4 regions of the Geodermatophilus normandii genome follow, and region 1 is predicted to be linked to each of the others. Evidence: riboswitches for the same ligand, from Rfam matches in the RefSeq annotation. Region 1 holds a riboswitch; each other region holds the start of a gene.
What was found. Region 1 has a riboswitch for cyclic di-AMP ahead of JD79_RS24280 (LysM peptidoglycan-binding domain-containing protein). Riboswitches for the same ligand answer to the same signal wherever they lie in the genome.
Positions count from the first base shown of each region.

Region 2: another riboswitch for cyclic di-AMP. It lies ahead of JD79_RS22810 (VldE C-terminal domain-containing protein); the one in region 1 lies ahead of JD79_RS24280 (LysM peptidoglycan-binding domain-containing protein).
Region 3: another riboswitch for cyclic di-AMP. It lies ahead of JD79_RS24285 (aggregation-promoting factor C-terminal-like domain-containing protein); the one in region 1 lies ahead of JD79_RS24280 (LysM peptidoglycan-binding domain-containing protein).
Region 4: another riboswitch for cyclic di-AMP. It lies ahead of JD79_RS13335 (C40 family peptidase); the one in region 1 lies ahead of JD79_RS24280 (LysM peptidoglycan-binding domain-containing protein).

Region 1 covers NZ_QGTX01000001.1:2,902,330-2,909,275, reverse strand. The annotation lists gene glgX (glycogen debranching protein GlgX) at 1-1,013, shown strand, start outside; gene treY (malto-oligosyltrehalose synthase) at 1,010-3,349, shown strand; cyclic di-AMP (ydaO/yuaA leader) riboswitch at 3,600-3,728, shown strand; gene JD79_RS24280 (LysM peptidoglycan-binding domain-containing protein) at 3,753-4,394, shown strand; gene treZ (malto-oligosyltrehalose trehalohydrolase) at 4,528-6,282, shown strand; gene JD79_RS23820 (dihydrofolate reductase family protein) at 6,282-6,695, shown strand; gene JD79_RS23815 (RibD family protein) at 6,650-6,946, shown strand, end outside.
Region 2 covers NZ_QGTX01000001.1:4,178,759-4,185,704, forward strand. The annotation lists gene JD79_RS20165 (hypothetical protein) at 1-301, opposite strand, end outside; RNA gene rnpB (RNase P RNA component class A) at 752-1,165, opposite strand; cyclic di-AMP (ydaO/yuaA leader) riboswitch at 1,293-1,441, shown strand; gene JD79_RS22810 (VldE C-terminal domain-containing protein) at 1,713-2,333, shown strand; gene JD79_RS20185 (PIG-L deacetylase family protein) at 2,376-3,095, opposite strand; gene JD79_RS20190 (DoxX family protein) at 3,213-3,572, opposite strand; gene JD79_RS20195 (sulfite exporter TauE/SafE family protein) at 3,597-4,349, shown strand; gene nadA (quinolinate synthase NadA) at 4,351-5,382, opposite strand; gene JD79_RS24580 (dihydrofolate reductase family protein) at 5,411-6,103, opposite strand; gene JD79_RS20210 (ABC transporter substrate-binding protein) at 6,201-6,946, shown strand, end outside.
Region 3 covers NZ_QGTX01000001.1:3,071,266-3,078,211, forward strand. The annotation lists gene JD79_RS14985 (LLM class flavin-dependent oxidoreductase) at 1-284, opposite strand, end outside; gene JD79_RS14990 (DivIVA domain-containing protein) at 557-1,450, shown strand; cyclic di-AMP (ydaO/yuaA leader) riboswitch at 1,602-1,761, shown strand; gene JD79_RS24285 (aggregation-promoting factor C-terminal-like domain-containing protein) at 1,997-2,965, shown strand; gene JD79_RS15000 (class I SAM-dependent methyltransferase) at 3,054-3,698, shown strand; gene JD79_RS15005 (TetR/AcrR family transcriptional regulator) at 3,734-4,399, shown strand; gene JD79_RS15010 (flavin-containing monooxygenase) at 4,474-5,994, shown strand; gene JD79_RS15015 (SDR family NAD(P)-dependent oxidoreductase) at 5,994-6,836, shown strand; gene JD79_RS15020 (DUF72 domain-containing protein) at 6,853-6,946, shown strand, end outside.
Region 4 covers NZ_QGTX01000001.1:2,725,138-2,732,083, reverse strand. The annotation lists gene JD79_RS13345 (hypothetical protein) at 1-242, opposite strand, end outside; gene JD79_RS13340 (DUF4352 domain-containing protein) at 770-1,384, opposite strand; gene JD79_RS22660 (hypothetical protein) at 1,629-1,787, opposite strand; cyclic di-AMP (ydaO/yuaA leader) riboswitch at 2,157-2,290, shown strand; gene JD79_RS13335 (C40 family peptidase) at 2,303-2,818, shown strand; gene JD79_RS13330 (GIY-YIG nuclease family protein) at 2,868-3,620, opposite strand; gene JD79_RS13325 (HNH endonuclease signature motif containing protein) at 3,731-4,906, shown strand; gene JD79_RS22240 (hypothetical protein) at 4,955-5,338, opposite strand; gene JD79_RS13315 (hypothetical protein) at 5,563-5,961, shown strand; gene JD79_RS13310 (hypothetical protein) at 6,135-6,560, opposite strand; gene JD79_RS13305 (TM0106 family RecB-like putative nuclease) at 6,553-6,946, opposite strand, start outside.

The DNA.
Region 1 (6,946 bases):
ACCAGGACCCGATCGTCAGCCAGGTCAAGCTGATCGCCGAGCCGTGGGACATCGGCGACGGCGGCTACCAGGTGGGCAACTTCCCCGCGCTGTGGACCGAGTGGAACGGCAAGTACCGCGACACCGTCCGCGACTTCTGGCGCGGCGAGGACGCCACCATCGGCGAGTTCGCCAGCCGCATCACCGGCTCGGCCGACCTCTACAAGCACTCCGGGCGCCGCCCGGTGGCGAGCATCAACTTCGTCACCGCGCACGACGGGTTCACCCTCAACGACCTCGTCTCCTACAACGAGAAGCACAACGAGGCCAACGGCGAGGGCAACAACGACGGCGAGAGCCACAACCGCAGCTGGAACTGCGGCGTCGAGGGCGAGACCGACGACCCCGAGGTCCTCGAGCTGCGCGCCCGGCAGCGGCGCAACTTCATCACCACCCTCATGCTCAGCCAGGGCGTGCCCATGCTGCTGCACGGTGACGAGCTCGGCCGCTCCCAGGGCGGCAACAACAACGGCTACTGCCAGGACTCCGAGCTGACCTGGATCGACTGGGAGTCCGTCGACGAGGGCCTGCTGGAGTTCACGAAGCTGGTCACCCGGCTGCGCACCGAGCACCCGACGTTCCGCCGTCGCCGGTTCTTCCACGGCCGGCCGGTCCGCCGCGAGGAGGGCGACCCGGTCCAGGACATCGCCTGGTTCACCCCCGCCGGCGAGGTCATGGCCGACGAGGACTGGGACGCCGGGTTCGCCAAGTCGCTGGCGGTGTACCTCAACGGCCACGGCATCCGGGAGACCGACGAGCGCGGCGAGGACGTCCTCGACGACTGCTTCTACCTGGCCTTCAACGCCCACCACGAGCCCATCGACTTCACCCTGCCCACCGGCGAGTACGCCGAGGGCTGGACGGTCGTCGTCGACACCGCGGAGATGGGCGAGGTCGAGCCGGTGCAGCTGAAGGCCGGCGACACGCTCTCGGTCGCCGCCCGCGCCACCGTCGTGCTGCAGGCGGCCCCGTGAGCGGGCCCGTGAGCGGGCCGCGCGACAGCCGGGAGCGGCGGCGGGCGACGCCGTCGGCCACCTACCGGCTGCAGGTGACCGCCGACTTCCCCCTCGACGACGCCGCCGCCGTGGCCGGCTACCTGGCCGACCTCGGCGTCAGCCACGCCTACTCCTCTCCCCTGCTGCGCTCGGCGGCGGGCAGCACGCACGGCTACGACACCGTCGACCACGCGCACGTCGACGAGTCGCGCGGCGGGCAGGAGGGCCTCGACCGGTTCGTCGCCGCGCTGCACCAGCACGGCCTGGGCCTGGTCCTCGACCTGGTCCCCAACCACATGGGCGTGGCCGACCCGACCGAGGCGCCCTGGTGGTGGGACGTGCTGCAGCACGGCCGCGAGAGCGCGCACGCCTCGGCGTTCGACGTCGACTGGGACTTCGGCGGCGGCCGGATCCGCATCCCGGTGCTCGGGTCGGCCGACGACGTCGAGAAGCTCGAGGTCGTGGACGGCGAGCTGCGGTACTACGACAACCGCTTCCCCCTCGCCCCCGGCACCGGGCAGGGGACGCCGCAGGAGGTGCACGACCGGCAGCACTACGAGCTGGTCGACTGGCGACGCGCCGACGCCGACCTCAACTACCGGAGGTTCTTCGCGATCAACACCCTCGCCGGGCTCCGGGTGGAGGACCCCGCGGTCTTCGACGCCACCCACGAGCTGGTGCTGCGGCTGGTGGAGCAGGGCGCCGTCGACGGGCTGCGGATCGACCACCCCGACGGCCTCGCCGACCCGAAGGGCTACCTCGACCGGCTGGCCGAGGCCTCCGGCGGCCGGTGGACGGTCGTCGAGAAGATCCTCGAGCCCGGCGAGGACCTGCCCGGCAGCTGGCGGTGCGCCGGCACCACCGGCTACGACGCGCTGGCCGAGGTCGACGACGTGCTGGTCGACCCGGCCGGCGAGGCGGCGCTCACCGCGCTGGACACCGAGCTGTCGGGGCGGCCGGTCGACTACGCGCAGCTGGTCCACGACTGCAAGCGCGAGGTCACCGACGGGATCCTCGGCTCGGAGGTCGCCCGGCTGGTACGGGTGATCGGCGACCTGCCCGGCGTCGACCGGGAGCGGCAGACCGAGGCGCTGGCCGAGCTGCTGGCCACCTTCGACGTCTACCGCAGCTACCTGCCCGACGGCCGCGAGCACCTCGACACCGCGGTGTCCGAGGTCCGCGACCGCCGGCCCGACCTGGTCGCCGCCGTCGACGCGCTGCACCCGGTGCTGGCGCAGGCCGGCACCGAGGCGGCCACCCGCTTCGAGCAGACCAGCGGCCCGGTGATGGCCAAGGGCGTCGAGGACAGCGCGTACTACCGGTGGGCGCGGTTCGTGGTCCTCAACGAGGTCGGCGGCGACCCGGCGCGCTTCGGCTCCACGGTCGAGGAGTTCCACGAGGCGCAGACCCGGCGGCTGGAGCGCAAGCCGGCGTCGATGACGACGCTCACCACGCACGACACCAAGCGCAGCGAGGACACCCGGGCGCGCCTGGCCGTGCTCGCCGAGGTGCCGACCGAGTGGGCCGGACTGGTCCGCGGCTGGCTGTCCCGCCACCCGCTGGCCGACCGGCCGCTGGCGCACCTGGTGTGGCAGAACCTGGTGGGCGCCTGGCCGCTGTCGCGCGAGCGGGCGCACGCCTACGCCGAGAAGGCCGCCCGCGAGGCCGGCCTGTCGACGACGTGGACCGACGTCGACGAGGCGTTCGAGACCGAGCTGCACGCGATGGTCGACGCCGCCTTCGACGACGCGACGACGAACGCCGAGATCGAGCAGTTCGTCGCGCGGATCGGCCCCGCCGGCCGGTCCAACGCGCTGGCGCAGAAGCTGGTGCAGCTGACGATGCCCGGCGTCCCCGACGTCTACCAGGGCACCGAGCTCGAGGACCGCTCGCTGGTCGACCCCGACAACCGCCGCCCCGTCGACTACGACGAGCGCCGGGCGCTGCTGGCCCGCCTCGACGGGGGCTGGGTGCCGGACGTCGACGAGACGGGCGCGGCGAAGCTGCTCGTCGTCTCGCGGGCGCTGCGGCTGCGCCGGGACTCCCCGGAGCTGTTCACCGGGTACGCGCCGGTCGAGGCCACCGGGTCCGCCGCCGGCTCGGTCGTCGCGTTCGACCGGGGCGGCGCGGTGACGGTCGCGACCCGCCTGCCGGTCGCGCTGGCCGCGACCGGGTGGGGCGACACGGCGCTCGCGCTGCCCACCGGCGCCTGGCGGGACCTGCTCACCGGCACGCGGGTGGTCTCCGACGTCGGGGGCCTGCCCGTCGGCGACCTGCTGTCCCGGCTGCCCGTGGCGCTGCTCGTCCGCGAGTGAGACGGAGGTCACACCGCCGCGGGGGGCACTCCTCCGCGGCGGTGTGACCAGGCGTTCCTCCCGGGACCGTCCGCCGCGGGCGGTGGGGCGGGAGTCGACTCCCGGGGCTGGAGGAGACGTCTCGTGACCCGGCCGTTACGTTGTCCCGGCGTCCGCGCGACAAGCCGGCGGACGCCGGAGCCGGCCCGCCGAACCCCGTCCACCGGGCTCCGTACCTCCCAGCACAGCCAGGACGGGGATGGGGGAACCACTTCGGCGTCTGCCGCCGCGACACGGGGGCCGGGTGCAGACGTCTCGGGGTGAAGCCGCACGCGTGCGGCCGGGGCACCGATCGCTCCGAACCCGACAGCTCACCTCGTAGGCGGCGGATCGGAGATCCGTCATGCGCACGTCCTCCTCTCCCATGCCCGCGGCCGGCCGCCAGCAGCGCGCGTCCCGCCTGGTCCGCCGGACGGTCCTCACCGCCGGCGCGGCCGCCCTCTCCGTCGGGGTGCTCGCCGCCCCGGCCTCGGCCGCCGCCCCCAACGACTGGGACGCCGTCGCCCAGTGCGAGTCCAGCGGCAACTGGTCGATCAACACCGGCAACGGCTACTACGGCGGCCTGCAGTTCTCCCTGTCCTCGTGGGCCGCGGCCGGCGGCACCCAGTACGCGGCGCGGCCGGACCTGGCCACCAAGGCCCAGCAGATCGCGGCGGCCGAGGTGCTGCTGGACATGCAGGGCCCCGGGGCCTGGCCGACCTGCGGCAAGGCGCTGGACCCGTCCGCACCCGAGGCCGGCGCCCCGGCTCCCGCCCCGGCTCCCGCCCGGCTCCCGCCCCGGCTCCGGCCCGGCCCGGCTCCCGCCCCGGCCCCGGCTCCGGCCGCCGCCCCGGCGGCTGCCGAGGCGTCCGGCGACACCCACACGGTCCGGCGCGGGGAGACCCTCCGCAAGATCGCCCGGGCCGAGGGCGTCGAGGGCGGCTGGCGCGCCCTGTGGGCGGCCAACCGCGACGAGGTCCGCAACCCCAACCGGATCTTCGTCGGGCAGGTCCTGCACCTGCCGTGACTCCACGGTGGCCGGGGAGCACGCCTCCCCGGCCACCACCGGGGTCTACCGGCTCCGGTCCGCCGTCACGGTTGACCGGGCCTGCTGGGGGCAAGACGGTGCGGTCACCCCGCACACCCCTGGAGGCCCCCGCATGTCCGCACCCGTCGAGTTCGCCGTCTGGGCGCCCGTGCCCGAGCGCGTGCGCCTGCAGGTCGACGGCGCGGTGCACGACATGCGCCGCGACGACGACGGCTGGTGGCGCGCCGAGGTCGAGGCCTCCCCCGAGGCCGACTACGGCTACCTGCTCGGCGACGACGACACCCCGCGCCCGGACCCGCGCTCGCGGCGGCAGCCCGACGGCGTGCACGGTCTCTCCCGCCGGTTCGACCCGGCCGCGTACTCGTGGGGCGACGGCGCCTGGACCGGGCGCCCGCTGGCCGGCGGCGTCGTCTACGAGATGCACGTCGGCACGTTCACGCCCGAGGGCACCCTCGACGCCGCGATCGACCGGCTCGGCCACCTCGCCGACCTCGGCGTCGCGTTCGTCGAGCTGCTGCCGGTCAACGGCTTCGACGGCACGCACAACTGGGGCTACGACGGCGTCCTCTGGTACACGGTGCAGGAGAGCTACGGCGGGCCCGCCGCCTACCAGCGCTTCGTCGACGCCTGTCACCAGCGCGGCCTCGGGGTGATCCAGGACGTCGTCTACAACCACCTCGGCCCGTCGGGGAACTACCTCCCGCTCTTCATGCCCGTCTTCAGCGAGGGCGGGCCGAACCCGTGGGGCTCCTCGATCAACCTGTCCGGCCCGGACTCCGACGAGGTCCGCCGGTACATCCTCGACAACGCGCTCATGTGGCTGCGCGACATGCACGTCGACGGGCTGCGGCTCGACGCCGTGCACGCGCTGGTCGACGAGCGGGCGACCCACGTGCTGGAGGAGATGGCCCAGGAGGTCGACCGGCTGTCGGTCGCCGAGGGCCGGCCGCTGACGCTCGTCGCCGAGAGCGACCTCAACGACCCGCACCTGGTGACCCCCCGCGAGGCCAACGGCACGGGCATCCACGCGCAGTGGAGCGACGACTTCCACCACGCGGTCTTCGCGACGCTCACCGGCGAGGCCTCCGGCTACTACGCCGACTTCGCCGAGGCCGGGCTCTCGGGGGTGGCCAAGACCCTCACCGGGGCCTACTTCCACGACGGGTCGTGGTCGAGCTTCCGGCGGCGGCACCACGGGCGGCCGGTCGACACCGGGCGGCTGCCGGGGTGGAAGTTCCTCGGCTACCTGCAGGACCACGACCAGATCGGCAACCGCGCCGTCGGCGACCGCGTCTCGGCGACCCTCTCCCCCGGCCTGCTCAGCGTCGGCGCGACCCTCGTGCTGACCAGCCCGTTCACGCCGATGCTGTTCATGGGCGAGGAGTGGGGTGCCTCGACGCCGTGGCAGTTCTTCACCAGCCACACCGACCCCGAGATCGGCCGCGCGACGGCGGTGGGGCGCAAGGCGGAGTTCGCCGAGCACGGCTGGGACGCCGACGAGGTGCCCGACCCGCAGGACCCGGAGACCTTCCGCCGGTCGAAGCTGGACTGGTCGGAGGTGGAGCGGGAGCCGCACGCGGGGCTGCTCGCCGTCCACCGGCGGCTGATGGCCCTGCGCCGGGAGCAGCCGGACCTGGTCGACCCCGACCTGTCCGCGGTCGAGGTCGGCTGGGACGACGAGGACCGCGTGCTCGTGGTGCACCGTGGCTCGCTGCGGGTGGTGGCCAACCTGTCCGGGGAGGAGCAGGAGGTCGAGCTGGACCGGCCCGCCACCGGGGTGCTGTTCGCGACCGCCGAGGACGAGCCGTCGCTGTCCGGGACCTCGGTGACCGTGCCGGCCGAGAGCGCGGCCGTCGTCACCACCTGATGCGCCGGCTGCACCCGTCGCCGGTCGGCGACCTGACCGACGGTGACCTGACCGACGGTGACCTGACCGACGACGACCTGGCGGAGGCCTACCGGCTGCCGCCCGGGCGCTCCTTCCGCGTCGACTTCGTCGCCTCGCTCGACGGCGCGGTCACGGTGGACGGCGTCAGCGCGGGGCTCGGCTCGCCCGGCGACCGGCGGGTGTTCACGACGCTGCGCGCGCTGGCCGACGTCGTCCTGGTCGGGCACGGGACGGCGGCCGGCGAGGGCTACCGGCCGGTGACCGCGGACTCCGCGGTGGGGCGGCGGCGCGCCGAGCTGGGGCGCGCCCCGAGCTGCCGGTCGCGGTGGTGTCGCGGCGGGCGTCGATGGCGCCCGGCGACCGGCTCGCGCAGGCGCCGACGCTGCTGGTGACCTGTGCCGCCGCCGACCCCGGTCGCCGCGCCGCGCTGGCCGACGCCGGCGTCGAGGTCCTGGTGTGCGGGGACGCCGACGTGGACCTGCCGCTGGCGGTGGACGTCCTCGCCGGGCGCGGGCTGGGGCAGGTGCTGTGCGAGGGCGGCCCGTCGCTGCTGACGGCGGCACTGGACGCGGGCGTCGTCGACGAGCTCGACCTCACCGTCTCCCCCGCCCTCGTCGGCGGGCAGGCGCGGCTGCTGGACCGG
Region 2 (6,946 bases), 1.3 Mb from region 1:
CGCGCCGCCGGAGCCAGCCAACACGGCGGACATGCAGCCTCGTCGACCAGCTGTCACGAACAGCCTTGAGGATCTCGTATGCCTGGGCGGGCTTCGCGGCGTACCGCCCGCGGAAGTCACCAGCGGTCGCCGGCGCCTCCGGGGTCGACCGCGTGCGATAGATCGCCTGCGGGCCGGCGGCCCAAGCGAAGCCAGCTCGAACGTCAGTGCACGGGTGCTTCGGCCATGGCGGTCCCATCTCGTCGAAGTAGACCCGACTGCCGGCCGCGTTCGACCAGAAGTAGACGGCTGCGCCGCACACGGGGCAGCGAGCATTGGGCCTCAGCCAGCGAGCCGAGTAGGGCAGTGCCGGATAGCGGACCGTGGCGGGTCGCGGCGGGGCTGGATGGTGGTCCTGCGTGAACCAGCTCGTCGAGTAGGAGCTTGAGCTCTGCCTGCCCGAGGACCCTCGTGTGACGTCGTGCGCAGAGACCCAGTGCATGGTCCCGTTTCGACCACGTCGCCAATGCCCCCGCCGCCGGTACTTGGCCAACGTGCCTCCTGCTCGGGCCGACGCTGGATCGCAGCCTCCCATACGAGACGTTCAAGTCCGCCCTCGTTGCCGGCGGCCGCGCGCAACGGGTGCGGACACGTCCGGGTCCTCGTCCTCAGGCGGGCCGTGGTGGGCGCCGTACTGGCTCCCGCGGCTGAGGAACATCTGAGGAACGGGGACCCCCGCCGGACCTGAAAAGGCAGGTCAGACGAGGGGCGACGGACGAGTCGGCCTGTACGCCGGGTTCTGTCCTCGGGCGCCTCGCGGCCTCCCGATGGGCGGTCATCCATCTAGGCCCGCCGTTGCCGGCGGGCTCGAGCGGTCCACCCGCAGGCTCGGGCGGGCAGCCCTCGAACGCCTGCGCAGGACGACGTTCCCGCCGTCCCTTCTCGACCTTGCTCCGGGTGGGGTTTACCGAGCCGCACCGGTCACCCGGTGCGCTGGTGGTCTCTTACACCACCGTTTCACCCTGACCGGCCGTGTCTCCGGAGAGGCACCGCCGGCGGTCTGTTCTCTGTGGCACTGTCCCGCGGGTTCCCCCGGGTCGCCGTTAGCGACCACCCTGCCCTGTGGAGCCCGGACGTTCCTCGGCGACGGGGTCTCCCCCGCCGACGCGACCGCCCGGCCGACTCGTCCGTCGTGCCCGCAGTCTACGGACCCTTCACAGCGGAACTGCCCGGTCCGCGTTGTGACTATTCCGTAACCCACCTACGGTTGCCGGGTCCGGTCGGTCGTCACCGCCTCCACCCGGGGGGAGCCGCACCGGATGCCGCCGAGTCGTGACCATCCGTGGCCGCGAGCCGGGGACCCACCGAACCACTGGGGTGAGTCCCGCTCCCTCGGGAGCGGGTAGGGCGCATCCCCGCCCGAACCCGTCAGCTGACCCGGTAGGCGGCCATGGGAGAACGGAGAACCGCAACGGGGTGCGCCGTAGGCGCCTGCCCTGGCGCGCCCGCACCCCCTCAGAGACGGACGCCGCGACCCGCGCACGAACGCCGGTCGCCGCGCATCCCGAGCCGGACCGCGACCGCTCTCGCGTCGGCCTGCCCTCCAGCAGGTGCCCGCCGCCCGGTCGCCCGCCCGGCCGTCCCATCCGGGGGCTTCCGCCCCACTCACGTGACGGTGACCGCTGAACACACGGCGGCGCCGCACGGAACCGACGTCAGGAGCTCTCCTCGTCATGCCTTCGCACAGCTCATCCCGCACCGTCCGCCGCACCGTCACGGTCGGCGCCCTCGCCCTCGCCTTCGGTCTCTCCGGGCAGTCCGTCGCCCAGGCCGAGGGCCGGTGGGACGGCCACCGCTCCGACTGGTCGCACGGCTGGTCCCACGACCGGGACGAGGCGCCGGCCGCCGCTCCGGCGGCAGCCCCCGCCGCGGCCGCGGCTCCCGCAGCCGCGGCGGCCCCGGCGGCGGCCGCCGCCACCGCGGTGGTCGCGGTGTCGACCGACCTCACCGGCAAGCCCACGCCGACCTCGACCGCCTACAGCGCCTGGGCCGCGCACGTCCGCCCGGTCGTCGCGGAGGTCACCTCGACCTTCGGGGTGTCCACGGTCCTGACCCGGCCCGGGCACTCGCCCACCCAGCAGCTGGCCGCGGACTTCATGGTCTACGCGGACTCCGCCAAGGGGAACGCCGTCGCCCAGTACGTCATCGACAACGCCGCGCGGTTCAACGTCGAGTACGTCATCTGGCAGCAGCGGATCTTCATCATCGGCGGCTCCGGCTGGCGGGCGATGGAGGACCGCGGGTCGGTCACCGCCAACCACTACGACCACGTGCACGTCAGCTTCAACCCCTGATCGACCGGGACGCGGCCCCGGGTCCCCCGGGGCCGCGTCCCCTCACCCCGCGTAGAGGGCGAAGCCGGCCACGCGCCGGCCGTCCAGCTCGGGGGTCGCCATGTCGACCTGCTTGCGAGCCTGCTCCTCGACCGGCTCGTCCGACAGCGCCTCGAGGTAGCGGCGGTGCTCGGCGAGCGAGGCCACCGCCCGGTCGACGACGTCGGTGACATCGACGGTGTGCGTCACCCCGACCGGCGTGGCGACGGCGGTCCACCGCACGCCCCGCCACGGCTCCTGGGCGGCGAGCTCCGGGAAGATCCACTCGTTGGCCGCGTCGCCGACCGCGTCGAGCGCGCAGCGGCCCAGCGCCCGGTGGTCGGCGCTGTTCCAGTAGCCGACCGCCGCGCCCGGGGGCGTCCAGGTGTCGCCGTGGTGCATCGTCACCACCAGGTGCGGCCGGTGCCGCCGGATCGCCGCCGCGAGCGACCGGCGCAGGTCCGTCCCCTCGGTCAGCCGGCCGTCGGGGTGGCCGAGGAACTCGACCACCGACACGCCCACCACCGCGGCCGCGGCCCGCTGCTCGCGCTCCCGCAGCGGCCCGGCCTCCTCCGGCGGCAGCCCGGCGATGCCGGCCTCGCCACTGGTCGCCAGCACGTACCGGACGTCGCGTCCGGCCGCGGTCCACGTGGCGACGGCGGCCGCGCACCCGTACTCGACGTCGTCGGGGTGGGCGACGACGACCAGCGCGCGCTCCCAGTCGTCGGGCAGCGGATCGGCCATGCGGGCAGTGTGCCCGGCGTCGGCGCGCGGCGGCGGGCTCGGGACGCAGCCGGGTGGACGGCGCCCGGCCGACCGGGCCCGACCCGGTCCCCACCCGCGGCCGCTGATCGACCGGCGTCAGCGACCGCGGGCCACCCGCAGCGCGGCGGCGATCATCGGCGCCTGCAGCGGCAGCCGGACCGCGGCGGCCGCCAGGAACGCCGGCCGCCCCCGCGCGAGGCGGACGTGGTGCAGGTGCGCCGGCAGGAACGAGGCGAGCAGCCCGGCCGCCGCCCACCCCCCGGCTCGCCGGGTCGGCGGCCCGGTGAGCAGTGCCGCCGCGGCGACCTCGGCCACGCCGCTGCCGAGCACCCACGCCCGGGCGTCGCCGAGCTCGGGCGGCACCAGCCACTCGTAGGTCCGAGGCCGCACCAGGTGCAGCACGCCGGAGCCGCCGAGGGCGGCGGCCAGCCAGGTCGCCGGGGCGGGGAGGCGCACGGCGTCACCGTAGGCTGCCGCTCCGTGTCAGCCGCCGACCTGCTCATCGCGGCCGCGGTGGCCCTCGGCGCCGGCGTCATCAACTCGATCGCCGGCGGCGGGTCGCTCGTCCTCTTCCCCACCCTCGTGGCACTCGGCCTGCCGACGGTGGCGGCCAACGTCACCAACTCGGTGGCGCAGTGGCCCGGCTACCTCGGCGGGATGGCCGGGTTCCGCCGCGAGTACGCCGGCCAGGGCGAGCGGCTGGTGCGCCTCGGCGCGGTGTCGGTCCTCGGCGGCACCGCCGGCAGCGTGCTGCTGCTGACCACGCCCAGCGAGGCCTTCGACGTCGTCGTCCCGGTGCTGGTGCTGCTGGCGAGCCTGCTGCTGGCCGTGCAGCCGCTGCTGACCCGCCGGCTGCGCGACCGCGACGACGGCACCGCCCGCGACCCGTGGTGGCTCCATCTCGCGCTGTTCCTCGCCACCGTCTACGGCGGCTACTTCGGCGGGGCGCTCGGCGTGATCCTGGTCGGCGTGCTCGGCACCGCGCTGCACCGGCTGCAGCTGGCCAACGCGCTGAAGTCGGCGCTGTCCGCGGTGACGGCGACGGTGACGCTCGTCGTCTTCGGCTTCTTCGGGCCGGTCGACTGGCAGGTGGTCGCCGTCGCGGCGCCGGCCAGCCTGGTGGGTGGGTTCGCCGGTGCCCGGATCGCCAGCCGCATCCCCGCGACGCCGCTGCGGGTGCTCATCGTGGTCTTCGGCGTCGTGGTGTCGGTCTACCTGTTCACCCGGATCTGACCTACTCGCCGCCGCGGCCGGGCTCGCCGATGGCGATCATCGCCTCCACGGCGCGGCGGGCGCGGGCGGCGGTCTCCGGGTCGACGTCGATCGCACCCTCGCCGGTGCGCAGCGTGTGCAGCAGCTTCGCCGGGGTGATCATCTTCATGTATCGGCAGGCCGCCCGCTCGTTCATCGGGATGAACGCCGTTCCGGAGTTCAGCGCCCGCAGCTGGTGCAGGATGCCGACCTCGGTGGCCACCAGCACCTGCGGGGCGCGGGTGGTCGCGGCCTCCTCGACCATCCCGCCGGTGGACAGCACGCGGGTGCGGTCGGCCGGCAGGTCGCCGTGGCTGACGAGGTCCAGCACCGAGGTGGTGCAGCCGCACTCGGGGTGCACCAGGATCTCCGCGTCCGGGTGCGCGGCCACCTGCGCGCGGACGTCGGCCGGGCTGATGCCGGCGTGCACGTGGCACTCCCCCGCCCACACGTGGACGTTCTCTCGCCCGGTCACGCGCTTGACGTGCGCGCCGAGGAACTGGTCCGGGCAGAACAGGATCTCCCGGTCGGCCGGGATGGAGCGGATGACGTCGGCGGCGTTCGACGACGTGCAGCAGATGTCGGTCTCGGCCTTCACCGCGGCGGTGGTGTTCACGTAGCTGACGACGACGGCGCCCGGGTGCTCGGCCTTCCACTCGCGCAGCTGCTCGGCGGTGATCGAGTCGGCGAGCGAGCAGCCGGCGGCGTGGTCGGGCAGCAGCACCGTCTTGTCCGGGGAGAGGATCTTCGCCGTCTCGGCCATGAAGTGGACGCCGCAGAAGACGATCTCGCGGGCGTCGGTCTGCGCGGCGACCCGCGACAGGTAGAGGGAGTCGCCGGTGAAGTGGGCGACGTCCTGGATCTCGGGCACCTGGTAGTTGTGCGCGAGGACCACCGCGCCCCGCTCGTCGGCCAGCCGGCGGACCTCGGCGGCCCAGGTCGCGTACTCGGCGGGCGACAGGGTGCGCTCGTCGCCGGCGACGGCGGGGGTGGCGGGCGCGATGGTCGCGGTCACGGGGCTCCTCGGAGGCAGGCGCGGGGGCTCATCGTCCCCGGTCCACCGTCAGCGGCGGTAGCGGGGTGCCCCCTACAACGCCGGGCTCCCCGGCCCGCTTCCCCCGGCGCCGGACGTCAGCGCCGGACGTCAGCGCCGGACGTCGTACACCAGGTGCGTCACCCGGCTGCCCTGCACCACCTGCGGGTCCTCGAACTGGATCTCCGGCGGTCCCCCGGCGCCGGAGTACGGCTTCCCCGAGCCCAGCACCACCGGGACGAGCGCGAGCACCACCCGGTCGACCAGGCCCGCGCGCAGCGCCCTGCCCGCCCACGTCCCCGGCCGACACCGTGACGTCCCGGTCGCCGGCGAGCTCCCTCGCCCGCTCGATCCCGGTGCGGACGTCGGCGACGAAGCTGAACGGCGCCGTCGCCCGGTGCGGCCAGTCGTCGGCCGGCCGGTGGGTCACCACGACGACGTGCTCGCCGTTCGGGGGCACGCCCTCCCAGCCGTCGGTGATGTCGAACAGGTGGCGTCCGCACACCATGACGCCCGCCCGCTCGGCGAACGGCCGCAGGAACTCCGCCGTCGGCGCGGTCACGTGGAAGGGGCGGTTCCGGTCGCTGAAGGTCATCTCGACGTCGCCGTTGCCGTACCAGTCGAACAGCGGGCCGGGCATGTCGTCGTCCCGGCCCACGAACCCGTCCAGCGACACCGCCGCGAACAGGACCACCGCACCCATGGCGCACCTCCTCGTCCGACGAGCCCGGGTGAGGCCGGACACACCGGCCCCGGTCCTACGATCTGCGCGCCGATCCGACCCAGCAAGGGACTCCTCGATGCGCCGTCGTCCGCTCCCCCTCGTCCTCGCCGCCACCGCCGCCCTGGCGCTCTCCGCGTGCGCACCGCAGGAGGAGTCGACCGACGCCGGCTCCTCCGGCAGCGGCGGCTCCTCGGCCACCGGCGCCTGCACGCCCGACGAGCTCGACACCCTCGAGCCGGGCACGCTGACGATCGCCACCGACGAGCCGGCCTACGAGCCGTGGTTCGTCGACGACGCCCCGGAGAACGGCGAGGGCTTCGAGTCCGCCGTCGCCTACGCGGTCGCCGAGCAGCTCGGCTACTCCGAGGACGACGTCACCTGGACGCGGGTGCCCTTCAACGCGGCCATCCAGCCCGGCGCCCGCCCCTTCGACTTCGACGTCAACCAGTTCTCCATCACCGAGGAGCGGCGGCAGGCCGTCGACTTCTCCTCGCCGTACTACACGGTGAGCCAGGCGGTCATCACCACCGCGGGCTCCGCGGCCGACGGCGCCACCAGCCTCGCCGACCTGCGCGGCCTGCGCCTCGGTGCCCAGGTGGCGACGACGAGCCTCGACGTCCTCACCACCGTGATCGCCCCCGAGAACGACCCGGTCGTGTTCAACACCAACGACGACGCCAAGCTCGCCCTGCAGAACGGCCAGGTGGACGCGATCGTCGTCGACCTGCCGACGGCCTTCTACATCACCGCCGCCGAGCTGGAGAACGGCGTGATCGTGGGCCAGCTCGAGGACTCCGGCGAGGGTGGCGACCAGTTCGGCCT
Region 3 (6,946 bases), 170 kb from region 1:
TAGTCCTCGGCGATCTTCACCGGGTCGTTGGTGGTGATCAGCGTGGTCGACGTCGACAGCTGCAGCGTCCGCGTCTGCGCCGCGACGTAGGCCAGCGTGGTGGTGGGGGAGGACGAGAAGAACGGCGGGTTGTGGTGCTCGCCCAGCGCGAAGACGTCGAGCCCGACCTCCTCGGCCTTCCTCGCGATGGTGAGGACGGCCTGGATCCGCTCCGCCTCGCTCGGCGTGCGGCCGGTCGTCGGGTCGGTCGTGATGTCGCTGACCGTGAAGATCCCGAACTGCATCTCGTCTCCAAGTGATTGAGAGCTCAACTGCTGTCCGGCGCAACCGTACCGGTGCCCTCGTTGTTCCCCGGCCGTCGTTACCTCCCCGATACCGGGTGACTGCGGGCGGTGACCGGACCGGCACGGCCGGGTCGTCCCACTCCGCACGCGCCCGAGCACGCCGGAGCGCCGGGGCGGAGCGCGGGGCGGGATGGGAGATTGTGATCACTCCCGACGGTCCGGACCGGGCCGGCGGGGGTCCGGATCGGACGGCGCACCGAGGGGGAACCGGGATGTCGCAGCGGGCAGGGGTCACGACGGGGGACGGCGGGACGGCGGGGACGGGCGGTCCGCCCGCGTCGGGCCGGCCGAGCGGGCTCGACGGCCTGCTGGGGACCGGGCCGGTGTTCACCGGCGCGGTCCGCGGCTACGACCGCACGCAGGTCGACGACTACGTGTCGTGGGCCGAGACCGAGATGCTGGTCCTGCGCCGCGAGAACGACCACCTGCTCAGTCGCTACGCCGCGGCCTCGACCGAGGTGCAGAACGCCCGCCGGCGGCTGGCCCAGCTGGTCCGCGAGCGGCAGTCCCTGCCCGGCCCCGAGGACGCCCTCGCGCTGGTGCGCCGGGCGGAGCAGGAGGCCGCCGCGCTGACCGCGGCCGCCGAGGAGGAGGCCGCACGGGTCCGCGCCGAGGCCCGCACGGAGGCCGCGGCGCGGCTGTCCGGGGTGGCCGAGATGCGGGAGGCGGTGAGGGCGCTGCGCGAGCAGACCCGCAGCGAGGCCGCCGCGGTGCTCGAGGCGGCCCGCCGCGAGGCCGCCGAGCTGGGGCGCGCGGCCGCGGCCGAGCGCGATCGGCTGGACCGGGAGGCCGCCGAGGCGCGCGCCCGGGCCGACGACGAGGCACGCGAGCGCCGGCGCCTCGCGGAGGCCGAGCTGCAGCCGCTGCGCGACGAGCGCGACGAGGCCCGCGACTGGCTCCGCCGGCTGACCGGCCAGATCGACCAGGCGCTGGCGGTGGTCGCCGGGGTGCTCCCCGACGACGTCCCCGTCCTCGCCGACAAGCGCGAGGCCGTCCGCGCCGAGGAGGCCGCCGGACCGTTCGGTGGGACCTCGCGGCCGGCCGACGTGTCCGAGGTGACACCGCTGCACGGGCCCGGCCGCACCGAGGTGGCCGCGGCCTCCTGACCAGGAGGAACGGCACGGCAGGTCCGGCGACCGCGCCGGCCGCACCAGCCGTCACGGCGGTCCCGCGCGCCCCGGGAGTTGTCACGAACCGGTAACGCCCGTACGGTGACCGGCGTCCGGCTGGTCGTCTGGTCCCCGTCCCGGGGAGCTCGGCCGGACGCCGCCGAGTCGTGTCCGTCCCGCGGACGCGAGCCGGGGACCCACCGCAGTCCTGGGGTGAATCGCGCCCGCCGAGCCGCGCTCGGTGCCGCGTAGGGCTCCTTCCCGCCCGAACCCGTCAGCTAACTCGGTAGGCGGCTCACGGAAGAACGGAGAGCCTCCGCACACCCCGCCTCCGGGCCCCCGCGGCCCGCAGGTGCAGCCGTCCGCGCGCCTCGCGCACCTCCGCGTCGTCCCGACGCCGGCTCGCCCCTGCCCGCCGCACCGGTGACGCCCTCCGCGCCGCCGGGGACCCGCCAGACGCGACACCCGTAGACCGCGCCGCGTGCGCACGCCCGGACCCGGGCGGCTGCCGCGCGCACTCTCCCTCGGAGCACCCACCCCCTCATGTCCCGCCGCACTCCCGACGCGCCCGCGACCGTCGAGCTCGCCGCCACCCCCGCCGACGCCGTCGACACCGCCACCGCCGAGACCCGCGAGCTGTCCGCCCTGGGCGGCGATCCCGCCGAGGTCCCCGCTCCCCGCGCCCGCCGCCGTTCCCGCCTCGGCCGCGCGCCGCTCGGCCACCGCCGCCCGGCCCTGCTGCTCGGTGCCGCCGCCGCCGGCGCCCTGGTCGTCGGCCTCGTCTCGACGGGCGGCCCCGCCGCCTCCGCCGGGACCGACACCGTGAGCGCCTCGGTGAGCGTCGCCGAGCAGCTGGGCATCCCCCAGCAGCCGGCCGCCGAGCGGGCCCCCGAGCCGGCCGACCTCGCCCCGCTGGAGGACGTCGCCGCCTCCCGCAGCGATCGCAGCGCCGCCGAGGCCAGCGCCGCCCAGGCCCAGGCCGCCGCGGACCAGGCCGAGCTCGACCGCCGCGCCGCCGAGGAGGCCGCCCGCGTCGCCGCCGAGCAGGAGGCCGCCCGCATCGCCGCCGAGCAGGAGGCCGCCCGGGTCGCCGCCGAGCAGCAGGCCGCCGCCGAGGCGCAGGCCGCCGCCGAGGCGCAGGCCGCCGCCGAGCGGGAGGCCGCCGCGGCGGCTGCGGCTCCGGCGCCCGCCGCCAGCAGCTCCTCGAGCTCCAGCTCCGCCCCGCGCGGCTCGTTCAAGGACTACGCGCTGAGCAAGGTCGGCAGCGCCGAGCAGTTCAGCTGCCTCGAGAGCCTGTGGGGCAAGGAGAGCGGCTGGAACCCCAACGCGCAGAACCCGACCAGCACCGCGTACGGGATCGCGCAGTTCCTCGACTCGACCTGGGCGAGCACCGGCATCGCCAAGACCTCCGACGGCTACCGCCAGATCGACGCCGGCCTGATCTACATCGACGAGCGCTACGGCTCGCCGTGCGGGGCGTGGGCGCACTCGCAGGCCACCGGCTGGTACTAGGAGGACCCTCCTGCCCCCGCGCCGCGCTCCGGCTCGGCGCGGGACCCTGCAGGAGAGCCGTTCCGGCACGACGCCGGGGGGAGGGCCGATGACCGTGCGGGTGGTGCCCGCGGGCTTCGTCCGCGCGCACACCCAGGTGCGCCGGCCCTCGCTCGTCCCCGAGGTCCGGCTGCACGTGGCCGACGACGTCGTCGCGCTGTGGGAGGCGATGGAGACCGCGGCCGGCGGCGCGGGGGAGGAGCCGCCGTTCTGGGCGGCGGCCTGGCCCGGCGGGCAGGCCCTGGCCCGCTGCCTGCTCGACGGGCCCGCGACGGTCGCCGGCCGCACGGTGCTCGACCTCGGCTCGGGCAGCGGCCTGGTGGCGATCGCCGCCGTCCTCGCCGGCGCCCGCCGGGTGCTGGCCAGCGACGTCGACCCCTTCTCGCGGACGGCGGTGGCCGTCAACGCCGGCCTCAACGGCGTCCGGGGGATCAGCGTCACCGGCGACGTGCTCGACCGCGAGCCGCCCGCCGTCGACCTCGTCGTCGCCGGGGACGTCTGCTACGACCGGGAGATGACCGGGCGGGTGCTGCCCTTCCTCGACCGGGCGCGGGCGCGCGGCTGCGAGGTGCTGGTGGGCGATCCCGGCCGGCCGTACCTCCCGCACGAGCGCCTGGAGCCGGCGGCCGTGTACGAGGTGCCGGAGACCGAGGGGCCGGGCGTGCGCCGCACCACGGTCTGGCGGCTGCCCTGACGCCGGGGGGCCCGGCGCTGGGTAGGGTCGCCGCCGTGGCCGCACCGCTCCCCGCCCCACCGGGCGGCAGCCGGGGGCGGCGGGCGCGCCGGCCCTCGGGCGACGACCGTGAGCGCGCCATCCTCGCCACCGCCGAGGACCTGCTGGAACAGCGGCCGCTGGCCGACATCTCCGTCGACGACCTGGCCCGCGGCGCCGGCATCTCCCGGCCCACCTTCTACTTCTACTTCCCGTCCAAGGACGCGGTCGTCCTGGCGCTGCTCGACCGGGTGGTCGAGGAGGCGCACGCGTCGCGCTCGGCGGCGCTGCGGCGGGCCGGCGACGACGTCCGCGCGAGCTGGCGTGCCGCCCTCGAGGCGGTCCGCAGCACGTTCGCCGCCCACCCGGCGGTCGTCTCCGCCGTCGCCTCGCTGCTGGCCACCAGCGCCGAGGTGCGGGGGCTGTGGTCGACCGTGATGGACGGCTTCGTCGAGGACACCGCGGCGGCCATCGAGGCCGAGCGCGCCCGCGGCGCCGCGCCGGACGGGCCGCCCGCCCGCGACCTCGCCGTCGCGCTCAACTGGATGAACGAGCGGGTCATCCACGTCACCTACGCCGGGCAGACGCCCGCGCTCCCCCCGGAGGACCTGGTCGACGTCCTGCTCACCGTCTGGCTGCGCACCGTCTACGGAACCGACAGGCCGGGCACCACGACCCGTTGACCGACGCGCCGTCGAACGACTCGACACCGTGTCGAGTACCGTGGTCGGGGTCACCCCCGCCGACAGGGAGAGCCATGACGCAGTCCGTCCCCACGGAGACCACCACCCGGCACGTCGACGTGCTGATCGTCGGCGCGGGCCTGTCCGGGATCGGCGCGGCCTGCCACCTGCAGCGCGAGCTGCCGGGCAGGACGTACGCCGTCCTCGAGGCCCGCGAGGCCATCGGCGGCACCTGGGACCTGTTCCGCTACCCGGGTGTGCGCTCGGACTCCGACATGTTCACCCTGGGCTACTCGTTCCGGCCGTGGTCGCAGCCGCAGGCCATCGCCGACGGCGCCTCGATCCGCGAGTACGTCCGCGACACCGCCCGCGATTACGGCGTCGACGAGCACATCCGCTTCGGCACCCGCGTCGTCTCCGCCGCGTGGTCCACCGCGGACTCGCTGTGGACGGTCACCGCCGAGCGCACCGGGACCGGCGAGACCGAGACGTGGACCTGCTCGTGGCTGTCGGTCTGCTCCGGGTACTACCGCTACGACCAGGGCTACCGCCCCGAGTTCCCCGGCGAGGAGCGCTTCGGCGGCCGGATCGTGCACCCGCAGCACTGGCCCGAGGACCTCGACTTCGCCGGCAAGCGCGTCGTCGTCATCGGCAGCGGCGCCACCGCGGTCACGCTCGTGCCGAGCATGGCCGAGCAGGCCGCGCACGTGACGATGCTGCAGCGCACGCCCACCTACGTCGTCAGCCTGCCCGGCCGCGACGCGCTGGCCGAGAAGCTGCGCCGGCGGCTGCCCGACCGCGTCGTCTACCCGGTGGTGCGGTGGAAGAACGTGCTGGTGTCGATGGCGTCCTACCAGCTCAGCCGGCGCAGGCCCGAGGTCATGAAGCGGGTGCTGGCCAAGGCCGCGGCCAAGCAGGTGCCCGCCGACCTCGACGTCGCCACCCACTTCGCGCCGCCCTACGACCCGTGGGACCAGCGGCTGTGCGTCGTCCCCGACGGCGACCTGTTCCGCGAGCTGCGCCGGGGGACGGCCTCGATCGTCACCGACCGCATCGCCACCTTCGACGAGACCGGCATCCTGCTCGAGTCGGGGCAGCACCTCGACGCCGACGTCGTCGTCACCGCGACCGGGCTGAACCTGCTGCCGATCGGCGGGATGACGCTGACCGTCGACGGCGAGGCCGTGGACCTGTCGAAGACCGTCTCCTACAAGGGCTTCATGGTCTCCGGCGTGCCCAACTTCGCCATGACCATCGGGTACACGAACGCCTCGTGGACGCTGAAGGCCGACCTCGTCGCCCGCTACGTCTGCCGGCTGCTGGCCCACCTGGACCGCAACGGCTACGCCGCCGCCACCCCGCTCGCTCCCGCCGAGGGCGGGGTCGAGCCGTTCATCGGGCTGTCGGCGGGCTACGTGCGGCGCAGCCTCACCGCGCTGCCGCAGCAGGGCGCGCGGGCGCCGTGGAGGCTGTACCAGAACTACATCCGCGACGTGCTGCTCATGCGGCGCGGCCCGGTCGAGGACGAGGGCATCCGGTTCACCCGCCCGGTCCGCGAGCGCGCCGGGGTCACGGCCGGGGAGAGGGCGGCCTGATGCGGCCGTTCGACTTCACCGGCACCGCCGTCGTCACCGGCGCGGCCAGCGGCATCGGCGCGGCGCTCGCCCCGCTGCTGGCCGCGCGCGGGATGGACCTGGTGCTGCTCGACCGCGACGCCGAGCGGCTCGACGGCGTCGTCGCGTCGCTGCGCTCGGCCACCCCGGCCCGGTCGGTCGATCCCGTCGTCGCCGACCTCGCCGACGCCGCGCAGCTGCGCGAGGCCACCGACCGGATCGTCGTCGACTCCCCGGGGACGACGCTGCTGGTGAACAACGCCGGCGTGGCGCTGGGCGGGCGGTTCGACCAGGTGACCCTCGAGGAGTTCGAGTGGGTCATGGACGTCAACTTCCGCGCCGCCGTCCGGCTCACCCACGCCCTGCTGCCCACGCTCAGGGCCCACCCCGGCGCGCACCTGGTCAACGTCTCGAGCCTGTTCGGGCTCATGGCGCCGGCCGGGCAGGCGGCCTACTCGTCGAGCAAGTTCGCCGTCCGCGGGTTCACCGAGGCGCTGCGCCACGAGCTGGCCGAGGACGGCGTCGGCGTCACCAGCGTGCACCCCGGCGGCATCGCCACCCGGATCGCCGAGACCGCCCGCGTCGCCAGCGGGGTGGACGCCGCGGAGGCCGCGCAGGGCAAGGCGGAGTTCGCCAAGCTGCTGCGCTACCCGGCCGACCGCGCCGCGCAGCGGATCGTCGAGGCCGTCGAGAGGCGCCGGCCGCGGCTGCTCATCGGGGCCAGCGCCGTCGTCCCGGACGTCCTCGTGCGCCTGGCGCCCGGTTCGTACGGCAAGGTCCTCGCCGCCGCCACCCGGCTGGCGGGCCTGCGGCGCGGGGCCTGACCCCGGGCGGCGGGCGGTGGCCATCCACGTCGGCACGTCCGGCTGGAGCTACGACCACTGGGACGGCGTCCTCTACCCGCCGGGGACGCCGTCCCGGGACCGGCTGGCCC
Region 4 (6,946 bases), 180 kb from region 1:
TCGCGGGCCCGGTCGCGCAGCAGGCCCGCCAGCACGGGGCTGGCCGAACGGTCGGCGCGGCTCTCGAGGAACTGTGCCGCCGCCAGGTGGGTCGCCGCCCGGCGGAGTTCCTCCACGTGCTGGAGCCGCTCCTGCGACCCCCGGGGAGCCGGGACCCCGGGGGCGGCCGCCCGCTCCGCGCCTGCCCCGCCGGTCGTCCCGCTCGTCGTCCCGCTCGTCGTCGTGGCGCTGCTCGTCGTCATGGCGCTGCTCGCCTCCCTCGATCCCCCTGCACCGGTGACGACGCCGTCCCCGGGCCGGGATGACGCGGCGCGCCGGGACGCCGCCGTCGACGGGTCGGCGGTCACGCACGGTGTCCGGACGGGCGCTGACGCGGGCCGCCCCGGTCCATGACGCGGAGGTCCGGCGCCCGCGCGGCCCCGGCCCCGGCCCGCCGCGGGCCCGGCGCCGTCGCCGGCGTCCCCGCTCCCGTCATGCGGAGCGCGCCGGCGCCTCTCCTGTCCGTGGGCCGGTGCCGCCCCCACACCCGTGCCCCCGGCGGGGACGGCACCGGTTCGCGTGAACGGCGGGACCATCCCGCCGTGCACGCGCCCCGTCCGCCGGAGCATCGTCGTCACCGGGAACCGGGTCGTGTCCGCCCCGGTCGGGGTGTTGCTGGACGGAACTCGACTGCACCCCGATCCGGGCTCGCGAGCCCGGCCACATCATGGCTCGAAGACGACACAGGGGGTCCCGCCGGTCGGCGGAACCCCCTGTGGTTGAGCGCTGCTTACTGCAGGGCGACGGTCACGCCACCGGAGAACGCGGAGTCGTGCAGCTCGATGCCGCTGGGGGTCATGCCGGCCGGGACGTCGAAGACGACCTTGCTGTTGAGCGTGTTGCCGGGGTTGATCTCCTCGTAGAGCGAGGACGAGTCCTGCAGGTAGAAGGCAGCCTCGCTGTCGGCGCTGAACTCCTGGCCCTCGGCGTTGAGCAGGGTGGCGTTCTCACCGAAGAAGCCCTGCGCCTCACTGCCGATGTTGCTCACCGTCACGTCGACGATGCAGAACTGCCCCTGCGCTTGCGTGCTGAGGTACTCGTCGCCGAGCTCGGTCTGCGAGCAGTCGACGCCGTTGACGACGAACTGGAAGTCGCCGTCGGCCGCCGGCTGACCGATGCCGACGGCGCTGGCCTCGGTGGCGTCCCCGGAGTCGGCGCTGGCCGCGCCGTTGTCGCCCGGAGCCTCGGCTGAACCGGTGTCGGCACCGCCGCCCTTGTTCGCGTTGACGCCGATGATGATGACGACGATCGCGGCGAGGACGAGGAACCAGGCCTTCTTGTAGAACGGCTTCTTCGGGGCAGGAGCAGGCACGGGCTGCTGCGGGAGCGGCGGAGAGTAGGTCATCGGATCCCCCGGGGGTGAGAGCCCGAGAAGCGGGGGTCGCTGCACATGTCTGCTGCACCGCCACCGGGCGTGACACACGGGACAGTGACACGGCCGCGTCCCGGAACGACCCATATCGGTACGGAGTCGTCCTCAGCACTCACAGGTGTCTCATGCGCAGCGGCGGAAACGGAGGTCACGAAGCCGGGGACGCACCGCGGCCCCCGTCCCGGAAGGGACGGGGGCCGCGGTCGAGCGTGCGGGGTCAGTACCCGCGACCGGTCGGTCGCGTGCCGCCACCCTTGTTCTTGGCCTGGTAGTCCCGGATGAACTGCTTGATCTTCGCCTGGTTCTGCGGCTTCCGGAGCTCCTGGACGACCTTCGCGGCGACGCCCGAGGCGATCACGTTCCTCAACATGCCCATGGGGGTGCTCCCTCCTCTCGACTGCTCCAACGGGTGCCCCGACAACGGGCGGGCCAACCGTCGAGATCCCGGCGACCTCCGCGGGCGTGGCGGGCCGCTGACCCGGAGTGCGGGCGCACCGTCTCGTCCTTTCTCGTCGGGCCCGGCGTGTCCGTGCCGCCCGGGCGGCCGCCGGCCGGGTGCTGCGCCGCCGTCCGTGGTGGTGACGGTGGCGTGTCGGATCCGCGGCCGGCGTCAAGTCGGGAGGCCGGGCCCGGGCGTGGCGCGGCCTCGGTCCGGTGGAGGGGCCCGCAACCGCTCCCTACCGTCGTCGCGGACCGGCCGGGGCCCTCGTCACCACCCGCGTGACACCCGCCGGACACGCCGAACCGGATGCCGGCACCCAGCCGGTACCCGGGCCGGGGACCCACCGCAGTCCTGGGGTGGAGCGCGATCCGTCGCGCCGGGCGACTCCCCCGTCCGAACCCGTCAGCTAACCCGGTAGGCGGCCGTGGAGAACAGGAGAACCGTCGTCGATGACGACCACTCGCACGTCCCTCGCTCGTCGCTCGTTCCGCGGTGTCGCCGTCGCCGCCATCGCCGGGGCCGGCATCGCCCTCTCGCCCCTCCCCGCCTCCGCTGCTGCAGGGGGCGTCGGCACCACCGCGACCGTGGCCGCCGCCCCAGCGCCTGCTCCCAACGGCGCGGCCCAGATCGCCGTCGACACCGCCCTGGCCCAGCGCGGTGACATGTACGTGTACGGCGCCGCCGGCCCGAACACGTTCGACTGCTCCGGGCTGACCAGCTACGCCTACAAGGCCGCGGGCATCACGATCCCGCGCACCTCGAAGGCCCAGTCGACGTTCGGCACCCCGGTGGCGAAGGCCGACCTCAAGCCGGGCGACCTGGTGTTCTTCTACAGCCCCGTGTCGCACGTGGGCATGTACATCGGCAACGGCCAGATGGTGCACGCCTCGACCGCCGGCAAGCCGGTGGCCGTGGTCAACCTGGACTCGATGCCGAGCTACGCGGGCGCACGCCGCGTCGCCTGACGCACGCTCTCGACGGCGCCCCGGCCCTCGTGGCCGGGGCGCCGCCGTGTCAGGTGGGCAGGGCCTTCCGACGGCGGGTGAGCGCGCGGCGCAGGTCGGTCCTCGGGACGTCGCGGAGGTTGAGGGGCGGGTCGGCGAGCTCGAGCAGCCGCTCCTCCCCCGGCGCCACCGACTCGATCGGCAGCGGGAGGACCGCGACCCGCAGGTGCCGGTGCATCCAGCCGGTCAGCTCCTGCCCGTCGACGGCCGGACCGCCCTCCGGGGACAGGCAGGCGCTCAGCGTGAGCCGGAAGGTGGAGAACTGCCGGCGGCCACCGAGGTGCATCGTGGCGATGCGGCCCCACAGCGTGTTGCTCGACCGCACGCCGCTCGGCCGGATGCCCCCGGCGCGGCCCGCGTAGACGAGGCCCGGCACCACCTCGTGCCCGAGACCCCGGGTCAGGTCGGCCGCGCCCTGGTCGTCGGCCCACCAGCTGTAGAGCCCCGGCTCGTTGCTCGCGGCTCGGCCGGCGGCGAGGAAGTCTGCGGGCGTCGCGGCGTTCAGCGCGTCGAGGAGCGGGGTGACGCTGGGGACCTCGCTCCGCCAGCTCTCCGTCCGCTCGCTCGTCCGGAAGCCCAGCTCTCGCAGGGCCCGGTGGGCAGCCCGGGTGGTGACGCGGCTCCGGTCGCCAGCGACCGCAAGGGTCACCACCTGTCGCAGCGGCCAGCGGACGCCGTCGACGTCGACCCAGTGCGTGCGGACCGCCCGTGGCACGTGGCCGTGCAGCGCCGCCCTCAGGGCCGTGGCGTCGTCGAGTTCCATCCCGGTCGCCCTACCCACGAGGTCGTCGACAGCTTCTGCTCCTGACCGATTAGCGCTTTGACCTGCGGTTTCAGGTTGAGGGGACCACTGCGGTGGCGTACAATTCGTACATGTGTTCGGGTGATCCAGGGAGCGGTGACGTCCTCGACGGCGTCGCCGCGCTGGTCGCCGAGCGCAACCGGATCGACGCCGCCCTGGCCCGCCGGGTGCGGGCGGCGGAGCTGTCGCAGGCGCCCGAGCGGGACGGGCAGCGGTCGATGACCTCCTGGCTGCGCGGGCACTGCCGGCTCTCGGGTTCCGAGGCGTCGCGGCTGGTGCGCAACGGGCGGGCGCTGGCGCACCTGCCCGCCCTCGCCGAGGCGCACGACGCCGGCCTGGTGTCCGCCGAGCAGGTCGCGGTCACCGCACGCGCGGTCACACCGGCACGGCTGGCCGCCGCCGCGGAGCAAGGCGTGGACCTGGCAGTGATCGACGCCGTCTTCACCGGGATCGCGGTCGAGCAGCCGCACACCGACCTGGTGACGGTGGTGCAGCGCTACTGCGACGACCTCGACCCCGACGGCCCCGAACCCGACCCCACCGAGGGCCGCTCGCTGACGGTGGTCACCCACGCCGACGGGTCCCGCACCCTCCACGGCTGCCTGGACGCCGTCGGCGGGGAGAAGTTCACCGTCGCCCTGGAGTCCTTCACCCAGGCCGACCGCCCGGCCGGCGACGAGCGGACCCGCGCCCAGCGCCTCGGTGACGCCCTCGTGCAACTGGCCGACAACGCGCTGGCCGCCGGCAGCCTGCCGACGCTGCGGACGGTCAAGCCCCACGTCGCGGTCCGCATCGACCTCGCCGACCTCGCCGACCCCGCCACCGGCCAGGGCACCGCCACCCTGGGCTCGGGCACCGTGCTCTCCGCCGCCCGCGCCCGCTGGCTGGCCTGCGACGGCGCCGTCTCCCGCGTCGTCTTCGGCCCCGACCGCGCCCCACTCGACCTCGGCCGCGCGCACCGCCTCGCCGACCGCCACCTGCGCCGGGCCACCGAGCTCCGCGACGGCGGCTGCGTCTTCGCCGGCTGCCGAGCACCGACCTGGTGGTGCGACGTCCACCACCTGGTCCACTGGATCGACGGCGGCGAGACCAGCCTCGAGAACTCAGCACTGTTGTGCGAACGCCACCACACCAAGGTCCACCACGGCTTCCGCGTCGAACGACAACCCGACGGCCGATGGCACACCTGGCGACCCGACGGGTCGGAGATCACCACCCCGGCACCGCTACTGGCCCCGGTCGCTTGACGTCCTGGCCAGCACCCGCCTCGTTGTCGACCTGGCCTCCCGACGGAGTCACACGTCCGCTGTGAGCTCGTTCAATGCGTCGAAGAGGACCCTCTCCTCCGTGGGCTTACCGGCGATGTCAGCTAGGTAGAGCGACGGGTACTTCTTCCACTGGCTCTGCCGCGCAAGCCCGATCTTGCCGGCCATGGACGGCAACGTCTCGAGGATCCGAGCAGCACGTTCGAGCCTGTCGGCACCCACCCTCGGGAGTAGGTCCGCGAGATACAGCACGACATAGGACCGTGTCTTCGGGCTCTCATTGTTTGCATTGAGCACCCAGACTCCAGTGGGCTGACCTGCTACTGAATACCAACCCGAGAGGCCAGGAGTGGCACCCCGACCGGGGTTGATCTTCAGGCCACGGCCTTCGACGTCCTCGATCAGGCGACGCATCAGAGACACCTCAGCGGGTGAGCAGCGTGCTGCGGCTGCGTCGAGGAACGAGTTCCGGTCCCACAACTGGCCGCTCTGCGCGGCGCCCCCCCTTCGAGGCCACAGCACCACTGGTTCGACCCACGACTCGCGGGACATAGACCGTATGCCCGTCTCCAACGAACTGCTGAAGCTCGACGCCAAGAACCTCCGCGGGACTCATCTGCTCGTTGAGGAAATCAATGATGCGCACCAACTCTGCGGGAAGGGCGTCCGCGACGAACAGCATCCGGATCCGCCCGGCCTTTAGGTTGGTCTCGACAGCGCGCCAGAACTCTGCCGGGTCGGGGCGCCTGCTGCTCATCCGTCGAGAGATGGGGGTGCCAAGTGCTCAGGACGGCGGCGGCACGTTCAGCCTCGACCATCTCTTCGTCGACGGCGAGGGCGTGCCGGTGCTGGTGGAAGTCAAGCGATCGTCCGATACGCGCATCCGCCGTGAGGTCGTCGGCCAGATGCTCGACTATGCCGCCAACGCAGTGAAGTACTGGCCTTTGGCCAGTCTCCAGGACTCTCCGGCAGCAACAGCCGAGGCGGACGGGAAGTCCGTGGACGAACTGCTTGAGCAATTGCGCCCAGGGCTCTGAGGACATTCAAGCCGTCGGCGGACCGCAGGAAGATGCCGTCATTGGCCACGGTGGACACCTGCCTTCCACATATAGATCAGGGATGTCGGGCGGGATCGGAAGGTGAGAGCGTCACGTCCGTCATCGCGACAACGCGGTGAGCCGGCACGACGGCTCCAACGGCTCCTCTCGTCCTAGTGCTGGACACCGAGGTAGCGCTCGGCGCAGGCCATGCAGAGGCCGGTGTTGTCGTGGACGCGCTCGCGGGCGTTGACCTGCCGGCACACCGGGCACCAGCGGAAGGTGCGGCGCCGCTTGCGGGCGACCTCCTCGGCCGCCTCGGCGAGGGCCGCTCGCTCGTAGAGCACCTCGTCGGAGGAGAACCGGCGGTCGGCCACGAACTCCCACACGAGCTCCGCGGGGCCTGCCCACCGCGGCTCGGGACGGGCCAGCGTGAAGCCGAACCCGTCCCAGCCGACCGCCACCTGCGCCGGCCGGCCGCTCACGAACCACCGCTCGTGCTCGGGCCCGCGGACCTCCGTCCAGGCGTCGCCCAGCGCCCGCACGAGCACGTCGGGCGCCACCCCGACCAGCGCCGCGAGCTCCGCGGTGTCAGACACCGGCCATCTCGGCCAGCCGGCACATCGCGTTGACCTGGCGCAGCTGCTCCGGCGTCCGCACGGCGGCGTCGAGCAGCAGCGGGCTCATCACCACCACTGCCAGCGCCTTGGCCCGCGACACCGCCACGTTCAGCCGGTTGAGGTCGTACAGGAACGACACCCCGCGCGGCGCCTCCTCGGCCGACGTCGACGTCGTGGAGTAGACGACCACCGGCGCCTCCTGGCCCTGGAACCGGTCGACGGTGCCCACCCGCGCGCCGTCGGGCAGCAGCGAGCGGATCAGCGCCACCTGGTTGTTGTACGGCGCCACGACCAGGACGTCGTCGGGACCGATCGGCCGCTCGGCGCCCTCGGCGTCCACCCAGCCGACGCCCTGCAGCGACCGC